DNA from 4 places in the Ferrimonas sp. genome. Region 2 is predicted to be linked to each of the others. Evidence: predicted binding sites of a transcription regulator. Region 2 holds the regulator's gene; each other region holds the start of a gene.
The links. The regulator LexA, encoded in region 2, represses DNA repair genes until DNA is damaged. The targets are predictions, from matches to a motif close to TACTGTATNNNNATACAGTA.

Region 1 (5,190 bases), on a different contig from region 2:
AGCCTCTACGGCAGCCTCGATTTTCAGGGGCCCTGGCCACTGGATGCCAAGGCCGAGGGCACCATAGCCAAGCTGCCGTGGACGCCCGGCCTTGAAGGCCAGGCACTGCAGCTGACCGCGGCTGGCAGCCTCGGCAAACTGAAATTCGATGTGGCCGCCACCGGCCAACAGCAGGCACAGGCTTCGGGTGAGATCACCCTGGCCTCGCCGACTCTGGATTATCAGGTACAGCTCAGCGGCGAGCGCCTAAGCTGGCCCTTTGGCGACGCCCCGGATTATCGCGTCAGCGAGGTCAGGCTAAGCAGCTCAGGAAATCTGCGCCATCAACGGCTCACCCTCGAGGGCGCCAGCAAATTGTGGGACTACCCCTCCTTCCGACTCAATGGTGAATTTGAACATCAGCCAGGGTTGCTGACGGTGCACCAGGCCAGCCTGGAGAGCGAGCGTGGCGGCGGCGACCTCAAGGGCCAGCTTCAGTATGGCGACCTGCTCTCCTGGCAGGCGCAGCTGGACACCCGGGCACTGGAACTGGCCACCCTGAGCCCCAAACTGCCTTTGGTAGTCAGTGGTCAGGGACTCACCCGGGGGGCCTGGGATGGCAAGCTCTGGTCCGTCAGCCTCAGCCAGGCCGACCTTGAAGGCCGCTTCGACGGAGACCCCTTTACCCTCAAGGGCACCCTGGCCGCCAGCAGCGACGGTAAGGCCAGGGCCAAAGAGCTCGACGTGCTCTACCGGGGCAGCCAGCTGACGGCCGATGGCGGCAGTGAACCCGAGTGGCAGATGAAGGGCAAGCTGGCCCTGGCCGATCTGGCACGCTGGGACTCCAGACTCCGCGGAGAAGCACAGCTGGCCTTCTCTGTCAGCGGGGCCACCGACCAACCGAAGATCCAGCTGGAGCTGGAAGGGCAACAGCTGGCCTTCGAAACCCAGCGCCTGAACCGGCTGATGGCCAAGGGGTGGTACCAACCCACACAGAACCATGGGTTTATGCTGAACCTCTCCGCCACGGATCTCGACCTGGCCGGCGAAAAATTCAGCCTGCTGACGCTGGACGGCGATGGCGATATCACCGAACAGAGCGCCATCCTTGGACTGGAGGGCAGCGACACCACCCCCTGGGGCGGAGAGCTGGCCATGGCGGGTAAGCTGGACCCCAATTTTACCTGGTGGCAGGGGGTACTCTCCGGCGCCAAGGTGACCACGCCACTGGGACTATGGCAACAGCAAGAAGCGGCGCCGGTGACCTTCTCCTTCGCCAGTCAAGCCTTCGTGATCAGCGAACACTGCTGGCAGGGACCGGCTGCCACCCTGTGTCTGCCCATTCCTGCCAACGTCGGCAGCGGCGGAGCGGTGAAGATGGCCCTGACCGCCGACCTCCCCAGGACAGCAGAGCCTCTGCTGCCGCCGCAGTTCTCCCTGGACACTCAGCTGACCGCCGAGCTCGACACCACCTGGCTGCCGGGGCACCTGCCTCAGCTCAGGGCCCAGGTACACAGCGATCAGGGCACGGTCCTGGTGAAGGCTGACCCACGCCGGGCCCAGGTGCAACTGCCCTGGCAAAGGCTGGATCTGGATGCCACCCTGTCCGATGCCGGCCTGGACCTGACCCTGGAGCTGGACGACGATGCCCCCCTGATTCGCAGTCGCCTGCACCTGGAGCCTCAGGCGCCCTATGCCATGAACGGTGAGCTCACCCTCAACAGCTTTGACCTGGCGCCCCTGACCAAGGCTGTGCCTCGCATCGCAGCCTTGGAGGGACTGGTGACCGCCAACCTCAGCCTGGGCGGCGATCTGACCACGCCTCTGCTCAACGGCGACCTGGATCTTAGGCAGGGGCGGCTGGCTTCTCTGACCAACCCCACAGAGCTCAGCGAGATTGAGATAGAGCTGGATCTCACCGGCCAGAGAGCCGACATCGACACCGAGCTGATGGTGGGCGATGGCCCGGTTCAGGCCAGCGGATGGCTGGACTGGAGTAAAGACACCCTGCATGCGGACATTGAGCTGCTTGGGGACAGGCTGGACATTCTTCAGCCCCCCCTGCTGATTGCCGAAGCCTCCCCCACCCTGAGGTTCCGCAAGGATGACAAGGCGATGGCGGTCACCGGCCGCATCGACATTCCCAAGGCAGCCCTGACCCTGTCGCAGCTGCCGGAGGGCGGTGTCGCCCTCTCCGACGACGTTCAGTTTGTCGACAACCGCCCCGATACCGAAGCGGAACCCCCTGCCCCCTTCGCCATGGACATTCAATTGAATGTGGGCGAAGAGGTGACGGTTGAAGGCTTGGGGATCAGTGGCAATCTCGGCGGCCAGCTCACCATGAGACAGAAGGCCTACCAGACACCTCAGCTCTTCGGCGACATCAGCCTGCACCAGGGCAAATTCCGCGCCTTTGGCCAGCAACTGACCATTCGCCGGGGCAAGGTGCTGTTTAACGGCCCCCCCAGCCTGCCCACCCTGGATGTGGAGGCGATCAGGGAGATCAAGTCGGAAAACGTCATCGCCGGGGTGCGCCTCTCCGGGGTGGTCACCGAACCCACCATGACCCTGTTCTCCAATCCCAGCATGGAGCAGCAGGAGATCCTCTCCTACATCACCCAGGGGCGTGGGTTGGGCGGTACTGACAACGGCAACGCCCTGTGGGCCTCGGCAGCAGTGAACCTGGGTCTGGCCCAAACCGGTGGCATGCTCTCCACCCTGGGCGAGGAGCTGGGCTTCAGTGAAGTTCGGGTCGGCACCGAAGGGGATGGGGACGACACTCAGGTGGCCATCAGCGGTTACCTGGGGGAGAAGGTCTTCCTCAAGTATGGGGTCAACATCTTCGAACCCATCACCGAGGTTACGGTGCGCTACTACCTGCAGAACCGCCTGTGGATTGAGGGGATCAACAACACCCTCAAGGACTCCCTGGACATCTACTACAGCTTCGACATCGAGTGACAACCTGAGTATTGGCGGGGGCAAATTACTACTTTAGAGGTAGTTAATAAACCCGTTACTATGAGACAAGTCGCAGATTAACTGACTGAATACGTAGGACAATAGGGGCCGAATTCCAATTGCTGTACCGGAGGCCCCCATGTGGTGGCGAATCTTGCTGATCATCCTTGCCTATGTGGTTCTGGGCGCCCACTTCCTTCGCTACGGCAACGCCATGGTGGCGGTGCCCGTGGCCCTGCTTCCAGCGCTGCTGCTGACCCGCCGTCCCTGGTCTGTGCTGGTGGTGCAGGCGGGCCTGGTGCTCTCTGCTCTGCTGGTGTGGCTGCCCACCGCCCACCGGCTGATCTCCATGAGGATCGCCTTTGAGCAGCCCTGGATGCGGATGGCGGTGATTCTGGGTGCGGTGATGCTGTGTAACCTGCTGATTGCCTGGAGCGCCAACGCCATCAGAGCAAAATTCCAGCGCTGATCGTCGACAAAATACCCCCTAGGGGGTAAGCAGGCCTTTAGACCAAAGTGGTAAAATGGCGACACTCGCCAGCAAATGGGCAGAGTATCATCATTATTTTCCTGCAAGGTTTTGCTAACCGGCTCCCTCGAGCCGGTTTTTTTATGCTCAGGCGGCTTTATCGGCAGCCTTGGGGGCGGGTTTCTTTTCGGCGGGCTTGGCGGGGGCTTTCTTTTTGCCTTTGAGGATGGTGGCAACCTCCTCCTTACGCTCTGCCAGGTAGAGAGCCAGGGATTCGACCAGCTCCTCCTGCTCAACCAGGCCGCTGCCCTGGATCATCGCTTCCAGTTCGTCAGCAATATCCAGCATCTTGTCATAAGCATCGGCTTCCGCTTTACTGGCAAAGGTCATTTTCTCCACTCCATCCCGCTCAACCACGTATTTAACGATGACTGCCATTTCGGCTCCCCCAATCGACTAGTTTTGCGCCAGTCTACCCCAACACTGTATATAAATACAGACCCTCAACCCCATCCCTTGATACCGGTCAATTATGTTCTGGCGATATGCTATGTAACCATCGGATACTCTGTTAGTTTTTCTTTGCTATGTTATGGTTCAGGAAAGATTCAGAGCAAAGGCACTATCCTTAGTGGCACCGGGCAACTGCCCTCCCTTTTCCGCCAACCACCCGAGGTGACAATGAAGATACTGGTGATTGAAGACGATGCCCTGTTGCGCCACCACCTAAAGGTCCGCCTGACCGAGATGGGCAACCAGGTAATGGCCTCGGAGTCTGCCGGAGAGGGGCGTTATCTGGCTGAGAACTATCCGGTGGACATCGCCGTGGTGGACCTGGGCCTGCCGGATCAGGACGGCATCGATCTGATTCAGCACCTGAGAGACAATGGCTTCCGTCAACCCATTCTGATCCTGACCGCCAGGGATCACTGGAAAGACAAAGTGGCTGGCCTCAATGCCGGTGCCGATGACTACCTGGTGAAGCCCTTCCAGGTCGAGGAGCTTATTGCCCGCCTTAACGCCCTGGTGCGTCGCAGTGCAGGCTTCGTCAAACCGGTTATCCAGTGCGAACACCTGACCCTGGACATGGCCGCCAAACAGGCGACCCTGGGCGAAGCCGAGCTGGAACTGACCGCCTTCGAATATCAGATTCTGGAGTACCTGATGCGTCATCATCAGCAGGTGATCTCCAAACAACGCCTGCTGGACATCCTGTATCAGGACAAGGAGGGGGATCCCAACACCATCGAGGTGATGATCTCCCGGGTACGTAAGAAGCTGAGCCAGGGTGGTCTGGAGAACCCCATAGTGACCATTCGTGGCCAGGGCTACAGGTTCAATCTGGTATGCGGCTGATCCCCATCCTGTTCAGCAAACAGCCGCGGCTGCAGCGGCGGCTGATGCTCACCTCTCTGGCGATCATCACCGTCGCCTCCCTGGCCCTGGCTGAAGTGATCAACCAGCAGAAGGTTCAGGACTTCTACGTCAACCAGACCAACGACATCATCGCCCGTCTGCCCTCCATCGCCACCGAGCTGCGCCTGGAGGGGATGCTGCCCAAGAGCAATGAGGTGTTGGAGTCAGAACCCTCGGACCAAGCCCGCCGCGCCAGCGACTACCTGCTGATCACCTGTGTCAACGGCATGCGTGACCACTACACCTCCTCGGTGGAGGCTCGCCGCCGGGGTCTGCAAGACAGCTGTGATCGGGTCCGTCAGGTGGCACGGGACGCCTCCCCGCCCTACATGGTGACCCTGGCTGACAGCCAGCTCTATGCCGTG
Region 2 (5,190 bases):
ATCCGTCTCGGCATCCCGGCCAGCCCCAGGAAGTGCATGGGGAAGAACAGCAGGTTGACCGAGATGATGGAGCACCAGAAGTGCCACTTGGCCAGGGTTTCGCTGTACATATGGCCGGTCCACTTGGGCAGCCAGTAGTAGGCCGCCGCCATGATGGAGAACACCGCGCCACTGACCAGTACATAGTGGAAATGGGCCACCACGAAGTAGGTGTCGTGGTATTGGAAGTCCACCGGGGTGATCGCCAGCATCAGCCCCGACAGGCCGCCAATGGTGAACAACACGATGAAGGCCAGGGCAAACATCATCGGCGCTTCAAAGCTGATGGCCCCTCGCCACATGGTGGCCACCCAGTTGAACACCTTCACCCCTGTGGGCACCGAGATCAGCATGGTGCAGTACATGAAGAACAGCTCCGCCGCCACCGGCATCCCGGTGGTGAACATATGGTGCGCCCAGACGATGAAGGAGAGCAGGGCGATGGAGGCGGTGGCGTACACCATGGAGGCATAGCCAAACAGCCGCTTACGGCTGAAGGCAGGCACGATGGCGGAGATGATGCCGAAGGCCGGCAGGATCATGATGTACACCTCGGGGTGACCGAAGAACCAGAAGATGTGCTGAAACAGCACAGGATCCCCGCCGCCGGCCGCGTCGAAGAAGCTGGTACCGAAGTACTTGTCGGTCAGCACCATGGTCACCGCGCCTGCCAGCACCGGCATCACCGCGATCAGCAAAAAGGCGGTGATCAGCCAGGTCCAGACGAACAGGGGCATCTTCATGTAGGTCATCCCCGGTGCCCGCAGATTGACTATGGTGACGATGACGTTGATCGCCCCCATGATGGAGCTGATCCCCATGATGTGTACCGAGAACACAAACAGGGCGGTGGAATCGCCGCTGAAGGTGGTGGACAGCGGTGCATAGAAGGTCCAGCCGAAGGCGGGGCCGCCCCCCTCCATAAACAGGCTGCCCAGCAGCATGGCGAAGGCGAAGGGCAGGATCCAGAAGCTCCAGTTATTCAGCCTGGGCAGGGCCATGTCCGGCGCCCCAATCATCATGGGGATCATCCAGTTGGCCAGACCGGTGAAAGCGGGCATCACCGCCCCGAACACCATCACCAGGCCATGTACCGTGGTCATCTGGTTAAAGAAATTGGGCTCCACCAGTTGCAGACCAGGCTGAAACAACTCCGCCCGGATCACCATGGCCATGGCCCCGCCCACCAGGAACATGGTGAAGCTGAACCACAGATAGAGGGTACCGATCTCCTTGTGATTGGTGGTGAGCAACCAGCGCTTCAGTCCCCGGCGGGGGGCATGATGGTGCTCCTGTTCAGGGGTCTCGATGTGGCCGACGTCGGCCTGATTCTCTCGCGTTGCTAAAGTCATTGGCCTGCCCTCACTGTCCCTTGGAGGCAGCCACATCCGCCGCCTGAATCACGTCGCCTACGTTGTTGCCCCAGGCGTTTCTCTCATAGGTCACCACCGCCGCCAGCTCCTTATTGGTCAGCTGCGCCGCGAACGCCTGCATGGCGGTGCCCGGTTTACCGTGCACCACGATGTCGATGTGGGGTTTGGGATCGCCCAGGGCGATGGGGCTGTCCTTCAATGCCGGGAACACCCCCTGAAGTCCGGCGCCATTAGGCATGTGGCAGGCGGCGCAGCGGGAGAGGTAGACCTGCTCCCCCAGGACCATGGACTCCTCCATGGTCAGGGTCTCGGTCAGGGCCGCGGTCTCCGCCTGGGCGGCCGCTGCGGCCGAGTCCTGCTGCTCCGCCAGCCAGATGTCGAACTCCGCCTCAGGCAACACCTCCACCACCACCGGCATGAAGCCATGGTCCTTGCCGCAGAGTTCGGCACACTGACCACGATAGGTGCCGGGCTTGTCCACCTTGGTCCAGGCCTCGTTGATGAAGCCCGGGTTGGCGTCTTTCTTCACCGCGAAGGCGGGCACCCACCAGGAGTGGATCACATCGTCGGAGGTCATCAGGAACCGAACCTTGCGGTTGGCGGGGATCACCAGGGGCTTGTCCACCTCGAGCAGGTAGTTTTCCCCCTTGGCTTCGGCGTTCTTAATCTGCTCCTGAGGAGTGGACATCAGGCTGAAAAACTCCACGCCCTTGTCGAAGTATTTGTAGTGCCATTTCCATTGGGAACCGGTCACCTGGATGGTGAGATCCGACGCACTGGGATCCTCCATCGCCACCAGGGTCTTGGTGGCCGGGACCGCCATGACGATCAGGATGATGAAAGGGATCACCGTCCACAGCACCTCAACCTTGGTGCTCTCATGGAAATTGGCGGGCACTGCACCCTTGGACTTGCGGTGACGGATCAGCGAGTAGAGCATGATGCCGAACACCACTGCCGCAATGGCACAGCAGATGTAGAAGATGGTCATATGCAGGCCATAGACCTGCTCGCTGATGGCGGTCACCCCGGGTGTCAGGTTGTAGTCTGATTCCGTGGCCAGCGCCAGGGTTGGCATCAGCACCAGGCCGATCACCAACGAAAAGTAACGTCTCACAAATACTGCTCCTCTGTGTATTGCAACCTGCAATATCCAGAAGAGAGCCAGCACAGTAATTCACAGCCCTATGAAGCTCCCCTCCCCCTCAATAGGTTTGGGCATACCGCGGAACCGCTTAATCCGGAGTCACTCCGCCGCACACGATTCTGCGATCGTGTCTTTTCCTAACCTAATGAGACAAACTCATTTGATCAAGATCAAGAATAGCACTCAATGAAACAATGGAAGGGCAAAACAGAGGAAATACCTTATATGCAGGCCTGATCGGAATATAAGTCTAAGCAGATGAAAGAATGAGCGAATTATCGCAGGAAGGGAGCGAATTAGATTCAAAAATCGGGATTGGGGCTAAATACCGCCTAAAGCCCCCCTTTTTCCCGAAAATCAGTGGATCCAGTTGCTGACCAGGGCAGGAGTCATGGGGTGGCGCTGAGGCTGGAACAGATAGCCACAGCAATCGGCCCGGCGACTGGCCAGCTCCAGGCGGCGCCAATCACGGGCGGCGATGGTAGGCAACCAGGCCAGCACCGCCGAACAGGTGCGGCCGCTCAGGGCCTGCTCTACGGCCCACTGACCCTCCACCTCGTCCTGGCAGCGCACCAGCAGGATGCGATCCATGGCCACGCCGGCCTCCCGAAGGATCCCTTTCCAGCCGAAGGCGGGCGGGTTAACCAGCACCAACCAGCGCTCTTTGCGGCTGAGTTCGGCCAGTTCAGGGGCGAGACGGGTCAGGGTCTCGATGCCATCTTCCAGCTTGTTGAGGCTGGCACCATGATTCCAGTTTCCCTGCCACAGGCCGGGGTGACGGTATTGTGTTGCCTGGCGGCTTTTCATCAGTGCAATCCTCCATTTCGAATCACCCCCACTGCCAGACCCTCGATGCACATGTACTCCTGCTCCAGGTCGACCACTATGGGTTGATACTCTTGGTTTTCTGCGTGCAGATAGACGACGTTACCCTTACGTTCGAAGCGCTTTACCGTCACATCCTCTCCAACTCTGGCCACCACCACCTGACCATTGCGGGCGTCCTTCTGACTGTGTACCGCCAGCAGGTCTCCATCCATGATGCCAATGTCCACCATGGAGTCCCCACGTACCCGCAGCAGGAAATCGGCGCTGGGGTGGAACATGGCCGGATCCATCTGGCAGTGCTGTTCGATATGCTGTTGAGCCAGGATGGGTTCACCGGCGGCCACCTGACCGATCAGGGGCAGACCCAACTGCTCCGGCTCAGGCCCGCTGTCCAGCAGACGGATGCCTCGGGAAGTGCCGGGAACAATCTCGATAACCTGCTTGCGGGCCAGGGCCTTGAGGTGCTCCTCGGCGGCATTGGCACTGCGGAACCCCAAGCTCTTGGCGATCTCGGCCCGGGTGGGGGGCATGCCGGTCTCCTGCATGTGACTGCGGATAAGCTCCAGCACCTGGCTCTGTCTTGGGGTTAACGGCTTCATAGTTCTACCTGTTTATCTATACAGTACCACTGTGAGTATATACAGGTAGGCGATTAATTCAACAGTTATTTGCAGACAGGGGTCTTGGAACAGTTTGAGACAACTGAATATCTGAGCCACTGCCGTACCGAGCTCTTTCGGTGTAGAATCTACGTCAATTGAAGAACAAGAAGCGAACTCAACGGTGACTCAAGACTACCTTTCACCCTGGATGCAGGGTGCACGCTGGCTCCAGAAGCCGGTAGTGACCACCCGCCTGGTGCCCGAGGACCCTATCTCAGAGCTGGATATCGATCCCTCGCGGCCCCTGGTGTACGTGATGGCCCACGAATCCCACTCTGATCTGCTGGCGCTCCACGAAGCCTGCCTGAACAGTGGCCTACCCAGTCCCCTTGAGCCCCTGGAGGTCAAAGGGGAGAAGGTAAGCCGGGTGGTGTGGCTCAACGGCGCCACCCCCCTGTTTGGCAAACGCAAGAAAGCGGACTTTATGGCGCGCTTCGAAAAGCTGCTGGGCCTGCACCGCACTCACGATGAACTGGATGCCCAGGTGGTGCCGGTGTCTCTGTTCTGGGGCCGGGATCCAGGCAAGGAGGAGAGTGTCTCCGCCACCCTGCTGAACCGGGATCACCCCACCTGGCTGCGCAAGTTCTTTATCCTGATGATGCTGGGCCGGGACAACTTCATCCGTTTCTCCCGCCCTGTCTCCCTGCGCTACATGGCCGACAACCACGGCACCGATGAGGGGATTGCCCAGAAGCTGGCCCGGGTTGCCCGGGTGCATTTCGGTCGTCAGCGCACCGTGGCCACCGGCCCGCGCCTGCCCGACCGCCAGGCCCTGTTTGCCAGCCTGCTGGCCTCCAAGGGGCTGCAGCAAGCGGTCGCCGACGAGGCAAAGAGCAAGGGGATCAGCGAAGAAAAGGCCCGTGAAAAGGCCACAGAGTACCTGGAGGAGATCGCCGCCGATTACTCCAGCAACCTGATTCGCATCGGTGAGCGCATCCTCTCCTGGCTGTGGAACAAGATCTACAACGGCATCAACGTCCGCGGTGCCGAGCAGGTGCGTCAGTTGTCCCAGGATGGCCACGAGATCGTCTTTGTGCCCTGCCACCGAAGCCACATGGATTACCTGCTGCTCTCCTACATCATCTACCAGCAGGGGATGGTGCCGCCGCACATCGCCGCCGGGGTGAACCTGAACTTCTGG
Region 3 (5,190 bases), on a different contig from region 2:
CTGGTGCCGATGTTTCCCCACACCCTCTCCTGTCGCCCCATCGTGGTCAATGGCGACAGTGAGATCACCCTGAAAGCCTCCTGCAACAGTCAGTCATCGGAACTGGCCATCAGCTGCGACAGCCAGGTAACCCTGCCCTGTCAGCCCGGTGACGAGATCCGCATTCGCAAGGCGGACGCCTGCCTACGACTGATCCACCCCAAGGGCTACAACTATTTCGAAGTCCTGCGCAGCAAGCTAGACTGGGGCAACAAACTGTTCTAGCCCGCTCCGGGCATGTTGCACTTTCGTGGGGGAACTTGCAGCCCAGGGGCAACCTGCCCTGCCTACCAGGGGATCGATTTACCATCTCGCAAGAAGGCGCCATTGGGGCCCTGGGGATCCAGGGTCGCCGCCCAGGTGATCCAATTGGCTGACTCTGCAGGGTCCCGGCTCGCTTGGGGCCCGCCCATGTCGGTCCTGGCCCAGCCAGGGCAGACGGAATTGACCTTGATCCCCTCATCGGACACCTCGGAGGCCACCACCCGAGTCAACGCATTGAGGGCCGCCTTGGACACCCTGTAGGCCACCTGCAACTCTCCCATCTCCGCCAGGGAGCCATATCCTGAGGAGACATTGACGATCCGGCCATACCCTCTGGGGCGCATCAAGGGCAGAATCATCTTGCACATCAGCATGGCGCCGGTGACATTGGTTGTCAGGGTTTGCTGCCACTGCTCCAGGGTGATGTCAGACAGGGACTGCCCCTGGTCGATGAAAACCCCGGCGTTGTTTACCAGCACCTCAACCCCGCCAAACAGCTGCCCCAACCAGGCCCCCAACGCATTAATCTGCTCGGCATCGCACACATCCAGCATAAAGGGGCTGGCCTCGCCTCCCCGCTCCCGAATGGACTCCGCCACCTGGGTGGCGGCCTCATGGCTTCGGGCACAAGTCACCACATGGTATCCCTTTTCAGCCAACTGATGCGCCACGTGCCACCCCAGTCCTCTGTTACTGCCGGTCACCACTGCTATCATGCTGACACCTCCAAAAATCGTCCTCCATGAAACATAGAAGGCGGTTACCCGCTGTACAACTTTTTGTCTCTGTTGCTTTACTGAGCAAAAAAAAACTCTATACTGTCTTTCCATACAGTATGTCTATTCATACAGGAAACTGAGATGCTGAGCCAACTGACGGTCTCCAATTTCGCCATTGTAAAGTTCCTTGAGCTGGAGTTTTGCTCCGGAATGACCACCATCACCGGGGAAACCGGTGCCGGTAAGTCCATCGCCATCGATGCCCTGGGGCTCTGCCTCGGAGGCCGGGGGGAGGCTGCCATGGTGCGTCCGGGCGCGCCCCGGGCTGAACTGTCGGCCTGCTTTGACATCAGCGCCATTCCCGACGCCATACACTGGTTAAAGGAGAATGAGCTGGACGACGAGGACCAGTGCATCCTAAGGCGCAGTATCAGCAGTGAAGGCCGCTCCAAAGCCTGGATCAACGGTCAACCGGTGCCTCTGGCGCAGCTTAAGGCTCTGGGCCAGATGCTGCTGACCATCCACGGTCAGCATGCCCACCAGGGGCTGCTGCAAAGCCAGACTCAGCAAAACCTGCTGGACAACTACGCCGCCCATCATGGCCTGCTTGAGGCTTGCACCAGCTCCTACCGACGTTGGAAACACCTGGATAATGAACTGGTGCGGCTGCGCGACGAGCAGGAGCAGCGCCAGGCCCGGCGCCAGTTGCTGGAGTACCAGGTTCAGGAGCTGAATGAATTTGGCCTGGAACCCGGAGAATTTCAGGCTATTGAAGCTGAACACAAACGACTGGCCAACTGCACCACTCTGATGGAGCAGAGCCAGCGTGCCTGCTACTTTCTCAGTGAAGGGGAGGAGGTGAGCGCCCTTTCCCTGCTGCAACAAGCCATAGGTGAGGTTGAGGCACTGGCCGAGGAAGATGCCGCCCTGGCGCCGACGGTGGAGCTTCTGCATGAGGGGCTGATTCAGCTGCAGGAGGGAGCCGCCGAGCTGGATCGCTACCATCAGAGCCTGGAGATGGACCCAGAGCGGTTCCACGAACTGGAGGATCGACTCTCCAAAGCCATGACCCTGGCGCGCAAACATCAGGTTAAGGCCGCCGAGCTGGCCGAGTTCCACACCCAGTTGGCCGACGAGCTCTCTGCCATCGGTGCAGGTGAAGAACGCCTTGAGCAGTTGGAGCTGGAGCGTGACCAGGCAAGAGAGGCCTGTGGTCAATCCGCTCAGAGACTCAGCAAGAGTCGCCAGCGATATGCCAAAGAGCTGAATAAACAGATCACCGCCAACCTCAGGGAGTTGGCCCTGCCTCACGCCAAATTCCAGATAGAGGTGAATTTTGAGCCCGAGTCGCTCTCCCCCAGCGGCAGCGACCGGTTGCAGTTTTTGGTCTCCACCAACCCGGGTCAGCCTCTGCAACCCCTGGGCAAAGTGGCCTCAGGGGGCGAGCTGTCCCGAATCAGCCTGGCGATCCAGGTTATCACCGCCCGCAAAGTGGCCACCCCCACCCTTATCTTCGACGAAGTGGATGTGGGGATCTCCGGGCCTACCGCTGCCGTGGTGGGACGGATGCTCCGTACCCTGGGAGAATCCACCCAGGTCTTCTGTGTTACCCACCTGCCTCAGGTGGCCGGCAATGGCCACAACCATATGTTCGTCAGTAAATCCACCAAAGGAAAAGCCACCGAGACTCTGATGGTTACTCTGGCCCAGACTCAGCGTTTGGATGAACTGGCCAGACTGCTGGGTGGAGACAGCATCACTGACGCCACCCTGGCCAATGCCAGAGAACTCCTGGTCAAAGAGTAATCACCCTCTGAAAATCGACCGGTGCCGGCCCATCCGGCACCCCGATCCCACTTTCTCCCCTCATGTGATCCCCAGCAAATCCACTTGCGAGTTTTTTAGTCAGGTTCGCAAGATCTTCATCTAAAAATCTGAGTTTTGCGGATCCAGCCGACGAAACTGCGGCTTTTCCAACAGAGGTAATGTTTCTGTCATATCTCACAAACTTTCAGGAAAAAGTCTGCGAAAAGTCACAAAAGAGGGGTGATGGACGGGTTATTTTGATTCCAGATAGAATTTTAATTTCAAACTTAAAGGAGACAGCCCATGTCCGTAGCGAAGTTTTTTATTCCTTCCGTGAACACTCTGGGCACCGGCGCCGTGGATGCAGCCGCAGACGATATTCTCCAGTTGGGCTTCAAGCGTGCCCTGATCGTCACCGATAAGGTGCTGGTTGAGGTAGGCCTGGTTGCTCAGGTGGTAGACAAACTGGCCACCCGTGGCCTGGAGACCGTTGTATTCGACGGTACCCAGCCCAACCCAACCGTTGGTAACGTAAACGACGGTCTGGCTCTGCTGAAGGAGAACGACTGTGACTTCGTTATCTCCCTGGGCGGTGGTTCACCACACGACTGTGCCAAGGGTATCGCTCTGGTAGCCGCCAACGGTGGCGACATCCGTGACTACGAGGGCGTGGACAAGTCCGCCAAGCCTCAACTGCCTCTGGTTGCCATCAACACCACCGCTGGCACCGCGTCCGAGATGACTCGCTTCTGCATCATCACCGACGAAGATCGTCACATCAAGATGGCCATTGTGGACAAAAACACCACTCCCATCCTGTCTGTTAACGATCCTCAGCTGATGGTTGGCAAACCCAAGTCTCTGACTGCTGCCACCGGTATGGACGCACTGACCCACGCCGTTGAAGCCTATGTGTCTATCGCTGCCAACCCCATCACCGACGCCTGTGCAGAGAAAGCGATCACCCTGATCGCCAACAACCTGCGCAATGCGGTTGCTGACGGTTCTGACATCGAAGCCCGTGACCAGATGGCCTACGCGCAGTTCCTGGCAGGCATGGCCTTCAACAACGCCAGCCTGGGTTACGTACACGCCATGGCTCACCAGCTGGGCGGTTTCTACGACCTGCCACACGGTGTATGTAACGCCATCCTGCTACCGCACGTCCAGGCTTACAACGCCCAGGTGGTTCCCGAGCGCCTGGCCGACGTAGCCCGTTGCATGGGTATCGACACCACCGGTATGACTGCTGCTGACGGTGCCGAAGCGGCTCTGAACGCCATCCGCGAGCTGTCCGAGGACATTGGCATCCCAGCCAACCTGACTGAACTGGGTGTTAAAGAGGAAGACATTCCTACTCTGGCCACCAACGCATTGAACGATGCCTGTGGCCTGACCAACCCCAAGCAGGCCACTCACGAGGAGATCAGCGCCATCTTCCGTGGTGCCCTGTAATAAGGTTATCCGTGTAGTGTGCAAACCAAGGCCGGCCTAGCCGGCCTTTTTTTATCCCTATGTTGCCCCTGGTTACGGGAACCTCCTGAGAGGCGGGCAGTCCTAGTGGTATTGAATTTCCCTTTCTCCCCCGGGCTGGGGTATTATCGCGTTTCACTTACAGGGGATAACGATTAACAGCATGAAGCAGTGTAAGATTTGGTTGGCCGCGGCTCTGACCGCAGCAACCCTCAGCGGGTGTTCGGCGTTTGACAGCCTGGTGTACAAGATCGACATTCCTCAGGGCAACTTCATCGAGCAGTCTCAGGTAGAAAAACTGAGAGTTGCCATGACTCGTGAGCAGGTGGAGTTTATTCTGGGCCGCCCAGTATTGCGGGACTCCTTCGCCGACAACACCTGGTACTACGTTTATCAGTTCAAGAGCGGTCGCACCAATGAGATCACTCGCAAGGAGCTGATCATCAAATTTGAACAGGACAAGGTCGCCTCAGTGAGCGGTGACTACACACTGTCTGAACAGTTTGATACGCCCTTGAGCATCTCTGGTCCTCAGTAAGAAAAAAGCCGGCATCGCCGGCTTTTTTGATCTCTCCCCTGGCATCCGACCCGGAGTCATTGAGAATAGTTCTCGCTATCACCGGTTCAAGGAGATGACTTTGACCCGCATCAGTCTGTTTGGATGTGGCTGGCTGGAGCTCCCCCTGGGAAAACGCCTGGCCGAGGCCGGGTACGGCGTCAGGGGAAGCACCACCACCGAAACAAAATTGTCGCAGCTTCGTCAGGCGGAGATCGACCCTCACCTACTGACACTCACCCCGGCTCCCCTGCTGGCACTGGAAGCAGAATAGAAAACGGGCTCCAATGGGAGCCCGTTTTTCTCTGTCAGATGGCTTATTCGGCCTTGGCT
Region 4 (5,190 bases), on a different contig from region 2:
GGTGATCCCCAGGCAGTAGCACACCACCGAGTTGGCCGCCGAGCCCCGCCCCTGATAGAGGATCTTGCGGGAACGGGCGAAGCGGACGATGTCGTAGATGGTCAAAAAGAAGTAGTGATACTCCAGCTCATCGATAAGCTGCAGCTCCCGCTGGATCTGAGCCGAGACCGCCTCCGGCACTCCATGTGGATAACGCCGGCGTGCCCCCTCCTCGGTTTGCTGACGCAGATACTGAGAGGCACTGAGTCCCTGGGGCACCACCTCCGCCGGATACTGATAACGCAGCTCCTCCAGCTCAAACTGACACAGGCTGGCGATCACCTGGGTCTGCGCCAGCCAATCGGGCCGATAACGACGCGCCAGGGCCGACAAGGATTTCAGGTGGGCCTCCCGGTTGCCCTGCAGACGCCAGCCGGCCTGAGACAGGGTGCAGCCATGGCGCACGCAGCAGAGCAGATCCAGCAAAGGCTGTCGCTCAGTTCTGTGCATCCGTACGCCACCGGCACACACCAGAGGCAGTGACCAGTGCTGACCCAGGGCCTCGGTCAGGGCCAGTGCGGCGGCATCCTCAGGGATGAAGTGGCGCTCCACCAACAACCACAGCCGCCCCTTATACAGGGGCATCAGCCTGGCGATCACCGAATCCAGGACCTGTCGCTCTGTGGTCACCACTGGCTTAATCAGCAGCAGACACTCCTCCAGGTTGGACTCCAGATCGCTCCAATGGACGGCATACTGCCCCTTGGGGCTGCGCCGCCGGGCACGACTGATCAGGGCTGAGAGCTGACCATAGCCCCGACGACTCTGAGCCAGCACCACCAGGGTGGCCTCCTCAAAACGAAACTCACTGCCGGTGATCAACCTGATGCCATGCTCCCGGGCCTCCTCCCATGCTTTGACGATCCCTGCCAGGGAGCACTCGTCGGTGAGGGCGATGGCGCTGTAACTCAAACTGGCCGCCTGGGCCACCAGCTCCGCAGGGTGGGAAGCCCCCTGCAGGAAGCTGTAGTTACTCAAACTGTGCAGCTCGGCGTAGCCCAGATCAGAACCAGCCATGGATAAACCACCCCAACTCGTTCCGAAACGCCCAGCACCAGCGGCCATCGTCGACCTGGGCCAGATAGTAATCCCGGGCAACGGGGGCGCCGTCCCACCAGCCACTCTCCAGCCGCTCCGGCCCCTGGCGCAGTTGCAACCGACGTCGCTCAACCTCCTGTGGCTCCTCCAGCAGCCAGGGAGGCCGAGGCTTCTGGGGACCCGCACAGCCCAGCGCGCCCGGCTCGCCCCAGCACCAGGCCCGCTCCGGGCGGATCTCATCCACACAGCCAACTCCCCTGACCCTGGACTCCCCCAGGCGGGCAATCAACTGAGACACCAGCTCCCGGGCCGGGCTGTGCTCACCGCCGGGCAGTACCTGGGCACTCAAGGACCGGGTATCAGGGTCCAGTTCACTGAAGCTCTCCGCACTGAGCATCAGCTCCACCACGGGTTGATACAGGGTCAGGCGCTCAAACCTCAGCTGCACCAGCTTAAACAGCTGCTCGCTGCGATGCTCCGCAAAGCCTGGACGCAGCACTATGGCCTGATCCGGCCCCTGGCGATGCACCAGAGTCAGGGTAAAGGCATCGCAGGAGAGCTGACGATGACGGAGAAACTCTCCCAGGGCCGCCAGCATGCGTTTCAGGGGGAACAGCAGCACCTGGGCCAGCTCCACCTCCTCCATCAATACCAGCTTCTGACGGAATCCGGGGGGCGGTTGATACTCATGACGGGGGTCGGGCAGCTCCCCCCACAGCCGGGAGAGGTAGAGCAGCAGTTCACTGCCGAACCGCTGCCCCAGCTCCTGCCTCGGCAGCCTGTACAGCTGCTCAGTCTGGCGAATGCCCATCCCCAGCAATCGCTCTCCACTGTCATCGGGCAGCTCCAGGGCAGCCACAGGCAGAGCCAGTAAGCAGGCTCTGAGCGCCTCCTCCTCCAGAGTGTTGGCATCCTCGCCACTGCGGGCCAGCAAGGCAGCCGCCTGAGGCGTGTGTCCCAGCCCCTGACGACAGGGCAGCCCCAGAGCCTCCAGGCTCAGATTCAGGGCCGCGCGCCACTGGGCCAGGCCGCCAAAGAGCCGCAGCATGCTGCCCGCCTCCAGCAACAAACGGTCCGGCGGCACCAGCACCACCCGGCCGCTGAACCCGTAAGCCCAGGCCCCCAGCTCCTCCAGAAGAGGCACATCGTCGACCAGGGGCTCCAACAGCCTGAGCTCCGGACACAGGGAGGTGGCCGTGGCCAGACTCTGTCCCCGGGCCACTCCGGCACCCCGGGCCAGATCATTGAGCTGCAACACCTGTATGGGCTGGCCTCCAACCAGGGCCAGGGGGGGAGCCTGTTCCAGGGTTCTGGCCTGATGGTGCAGCTGCAGATCGATAAAGTGCAGACCCAACCACAGCATTACCAGGGTCCCTGCACCAGGGTCACCCTCCCCTTTTCGGGGAGCGGCCCCCAGCCAGAGGGCGCCAGGGCCACAGGCTGAGAAGACTGGGGCCAGCCCCCCCGCTGCTTGAGGATCTGCAGGCTGTGTCCCCCATGGGTCACCGACAGCCGAAGGCGCAAACTGACCGGGTGGCTCTCCTGCTCCAGCTCCGGAGGCAGGAACACCAGGGCCACGCTCTCCCCCTTCTCCGCCGCCAGTTGCAGCCGCCGCGACTCACTCACCGACAAGGCATCGAGCCAGAGCAGCACCCTTTGACAACTGCCACTGGCCAGGGCCTGCTCCGCCGCCCACAGCTGCTCCTTACGATCCAGATCGGTCAGGCACAGCAACCGGGACAGATCCAGTTCCCGGCTCCAGGCCGGTGCATAGGGAACAAAGGGCGGGCAAATCAGCAGCAGCCACTGATCTTCCGCCGGCGTCACCAGACTCTGCAGCAGCAGGGCCTCACCACTGCCAGGGTGAGCCACCAGCACCTCCACCACGCCTCTGTCCGGCCAGCCCTGGCGAGCTAGGCGTTGGTCCAGGCCGGGAAAACCTGTGGCGATGCCACACTTATCCTGCTGCCACTGGCTGGCCAGCCACAGGTCATCACGCTTAAGCAGGGAGTCAACGGGTTTCAACATTTTCAGCACCAAATGAAATACTGTACGCATATACAGTATCAATCATCTTGGCTTCAGATCCAAGGGATCTCTGGGAACCAGAAGCACTTCAGCAAAGTCCTAAAGAAAAGCACTTGAGAATTCAGTAGACTGGCTCCCCCCAACAGGAAGGACAAAGATGGATGAGTGAACCCAAGGCCCTGACCAAAGAGCAGAGGATCTGGCAGGTGTGCCTGATGATTCCCGAAGGCAAGGTGGTCAGCTATGGTCAACTGGCGGATCTGGCGGGGTTGCCCGGTCGGGCACGGCTGGCGGGCCGGGCGATGCGCACCGCCCCCAAGGAGATGGCGCTGCCCTGGTACCGGGTACTGGGCGCCGGAGGCAAGATCTCCCTGCCCAAGGACTCCCCTGGATACCGGGAGCAGCAGTACCACCTGCGGGAGGAGGGCGTGGAGGTCAATGGTAGCCGGGTTAATATGGCTCGCTACCAGTGGCAACCGGATCTCGCTGAACTGCTTTGGCAACTACCCTTTTAACACTGACGTCCCAATAAGGAGTGCCCATGCGAGCCCTACTCACCCTCTTCCTGCTGTTGCAGGCGTTGGCTGTTCAGGCCAACCCCCTACTGCCCTACCGGGCGGACTACCAGGTGTGGCGCGGTGACTCCGAGTTGGGCGAGGGCTATTACCAGCTTGAGCAGTTGGCCGATGGCCAGTATCGCCTGGGTTACCAGAGTAAGGTGGGCTTGCTGTTTCTGTCCGATACCCGCACCGAAACCAGTGAGTTCAGGATGGTGTCACAGCTGGTGCGCCCAACCCTGTACCGGATGAAACGCTCCGGCACCGGGCCGGACTTTAAATCCTGGATCCGCTTCAATCCTGATACAGGCCCCATCCAGGCCCAGTACCGGGATGAGAAAGCCACCCTGCCCTGGAGCGAGCCCAAGTTTGATCCCCTGAGCTATCAGCAACAGCTGAGACTGGATGTGGCCGCTGGAAAGACCGAGATGGCCTACCCCATCATCTATAAGGCCAAAGAGAAGGAGTACCGCTATAAGGTGGTGGGAGAGGAGACTCTGACCCTGCCTTTCGGCACTCTGGAAACCATCAAGGTGGAGCGGGATCGGGGGGAAGGCAGCAGCCGCCAGACCTACCTGTGGCTGGCCAAGGCGCACCATCTGGTGATGGCACGCCTGATTCAGTATAAGGATGGGGATGTGCAGGCGGAGCTGAAACTCACCGCCCTGGAGTTCAAGGACGCCCCGACGCTACAGGCAAGCCATCCTTAAACAGCTGCCACTCGCCCCCCTCCATGGTGTACCACTGCTCGTTGTGCGTCAGCGGCCGGGTGGCGATCACAGTGACTATGTCTTTCTCGGTGGTTTCCTGTTTAAAGTCGATCACCATGTCGGTGTCGATCAGCTTGGCTTCACCAAAGGGCGCCCGCCGGGTGATCCAGCACAGGTTGTTGCTGCACAGGGCCAGCAGATAGCGGCCATCGGTGAGCAGCATATTGAATACCCCAAGCTCCCTCAGTTTGGCCGCTTCCTGGGCCACAAAGCGAAACGCCTGACGCATATCCTTGGGCTTTTCCGGGAAACGCTCCGCCAGCTTGTCCATCAGGTAGCAGAAGGCCAATTCACTGTCGGTATTGCCTACGGGATGGAACCGTTTGGGCTTCATCTTATCGGTGTAGCCACTGAGCTGGCCGTTATGGGCAAAGGTCCAGTAGCGGCCCCATAGCTCCCGGCAAAAGGGGTGGGTGTTCTCCAGCGACACCCGGCCCCGGTTCGCCTGGCGGATATGGCTGATCACCGCCTTACTCTTGATGGGGTACTCCTTGATCAGGGCGGCCACCTCAGACTCACAGCTGGGCTGACAGTCGCGGAAGGTGCGGTTGCCCATCCCCTCGTAGAAGGTGATGCCCCAACCGTCGGTATGGGGACCGGTGACACCGCCCCGCTCCACCAGTCCGGTAAAGCTGAAGACGATGTCCGTGGGTACATTGGCGCTCATCGCCAGCAATTCACACATGGCTTTACCCGTATCATTCTCTATTACAACGAAGAATAACCAGATTTTAACGTTCGCGCACCCCGCCAGGCCG

Region 1: ACN0RV_RS10655 (YebG family protein) is a predicted target of LexA. The motif match lies at 3,891-3,910, and genes of this name have one in related genera.
Region 3: recN (DNA repair protein RecN) is a predicted target of LexA. The motif match lies at 1,120-1,139, and genes of this name have one in related genera.
Region 4: imuA (translesion DNA synthesis-associated protein ImuA) is a predicted target of LexA. The motif match lies at 3,124-3,143, and genes of this name have one in related genera.

Annotation. Positions count from the first base shown of each region.
Region 1 is NZ_JBLXDO010000010.1:35,491-40,680, forward strand. It holds gene ACN0RV_RS10645 (translocation/assembly module TamB domain-containing protein) at 1-2,940, shown strand, start outside; gene ACN0RV_RS10650 (hypothetical protein) at 3,080-3,409, shown strand; gene ACN0RV_RS10655 (YebG family protein) at 3,557-3,847, opposite strand; gene ACN0RV_RS10660 (response regulator) at 4,091-4,765, shown strand; gene ACN0RV_RS10665 (ATP-binding protein) at 4,756-5,190, shown strand, end outside.
Region 2 is NZ_JBLXDO010000014.1:49,316-54,505, reverse strand. It holds gene ctaD (cytochrome c oxidase subunit I) at 1-1,391, opposite strand, end outside; partial or broken gene coxB (cytochrome c oxidase subunit II) at 1,417-2,529, opposite strand; gene ACN0RV_RS13090 (SulA-like leucine-rich domain-containing protein) at 2,917-3,366, opposite strand; gene lexA (transcriptional repressor LexA) at 3,366-3,986, opposite strand; gene plsB (glycerol-3-phosphate 1-O-acyltransferase PlsB) at 4,198-5,190, shown strand, end outside.
Region 3 is NZ_JBLXDO010000015.1:56,173-61,362, reverse strand. It holds gene nadK (NAD(+) kinase) at 1-264, shown strand, start outside; gene ACN0RV_RS13640 (SDR family oxidoreductase) at 327-1,019, opposite strand; gene recN (DNA repair protein RecN) at 1,164-2,828, shown strand; gene yiaY (L-threonine dehydrogenase) at 3,132-4,283, shown strand; partial or broken gene ACN0RV_RS13625 (outer membrane protein assembly factor BamE) at 4,465-4,827, shown strand; gene ACN0RV_RS13620 (hypothetical protein) at 4,940-5,131, shown strand; gene ACN0RV_RS13615 (RnfH family protein) at 5,175-5,190, opposite strand, start outside.
Region 4 is NZ_JBLXDO010000007.1:37,695-42,884, reverse strand. It holds gene ACN0RV_RS08320 (error-prone DNA polymerase) at 1-1,056, opposite strand, end outside; gene ACN0RV_RS08315 (Y-family DNA polymerase) at 1,043-2,440, opposite strand; gene imuA (translesion DNA synthesis-associated protein ImuA) at 2,440-3,105, opposite strand; gene ACN0RV_RS08305 (MGMT family protein) at 3,267-3,620, shown strand; gene ACN0RV_RS08300 (DUF3108 domain-containing protein) at 3,647-4,372, shown strand; gene ACN0RV_RS08295 (class II glutamine amidotransferase) at 4,335-5,117, opposite strand.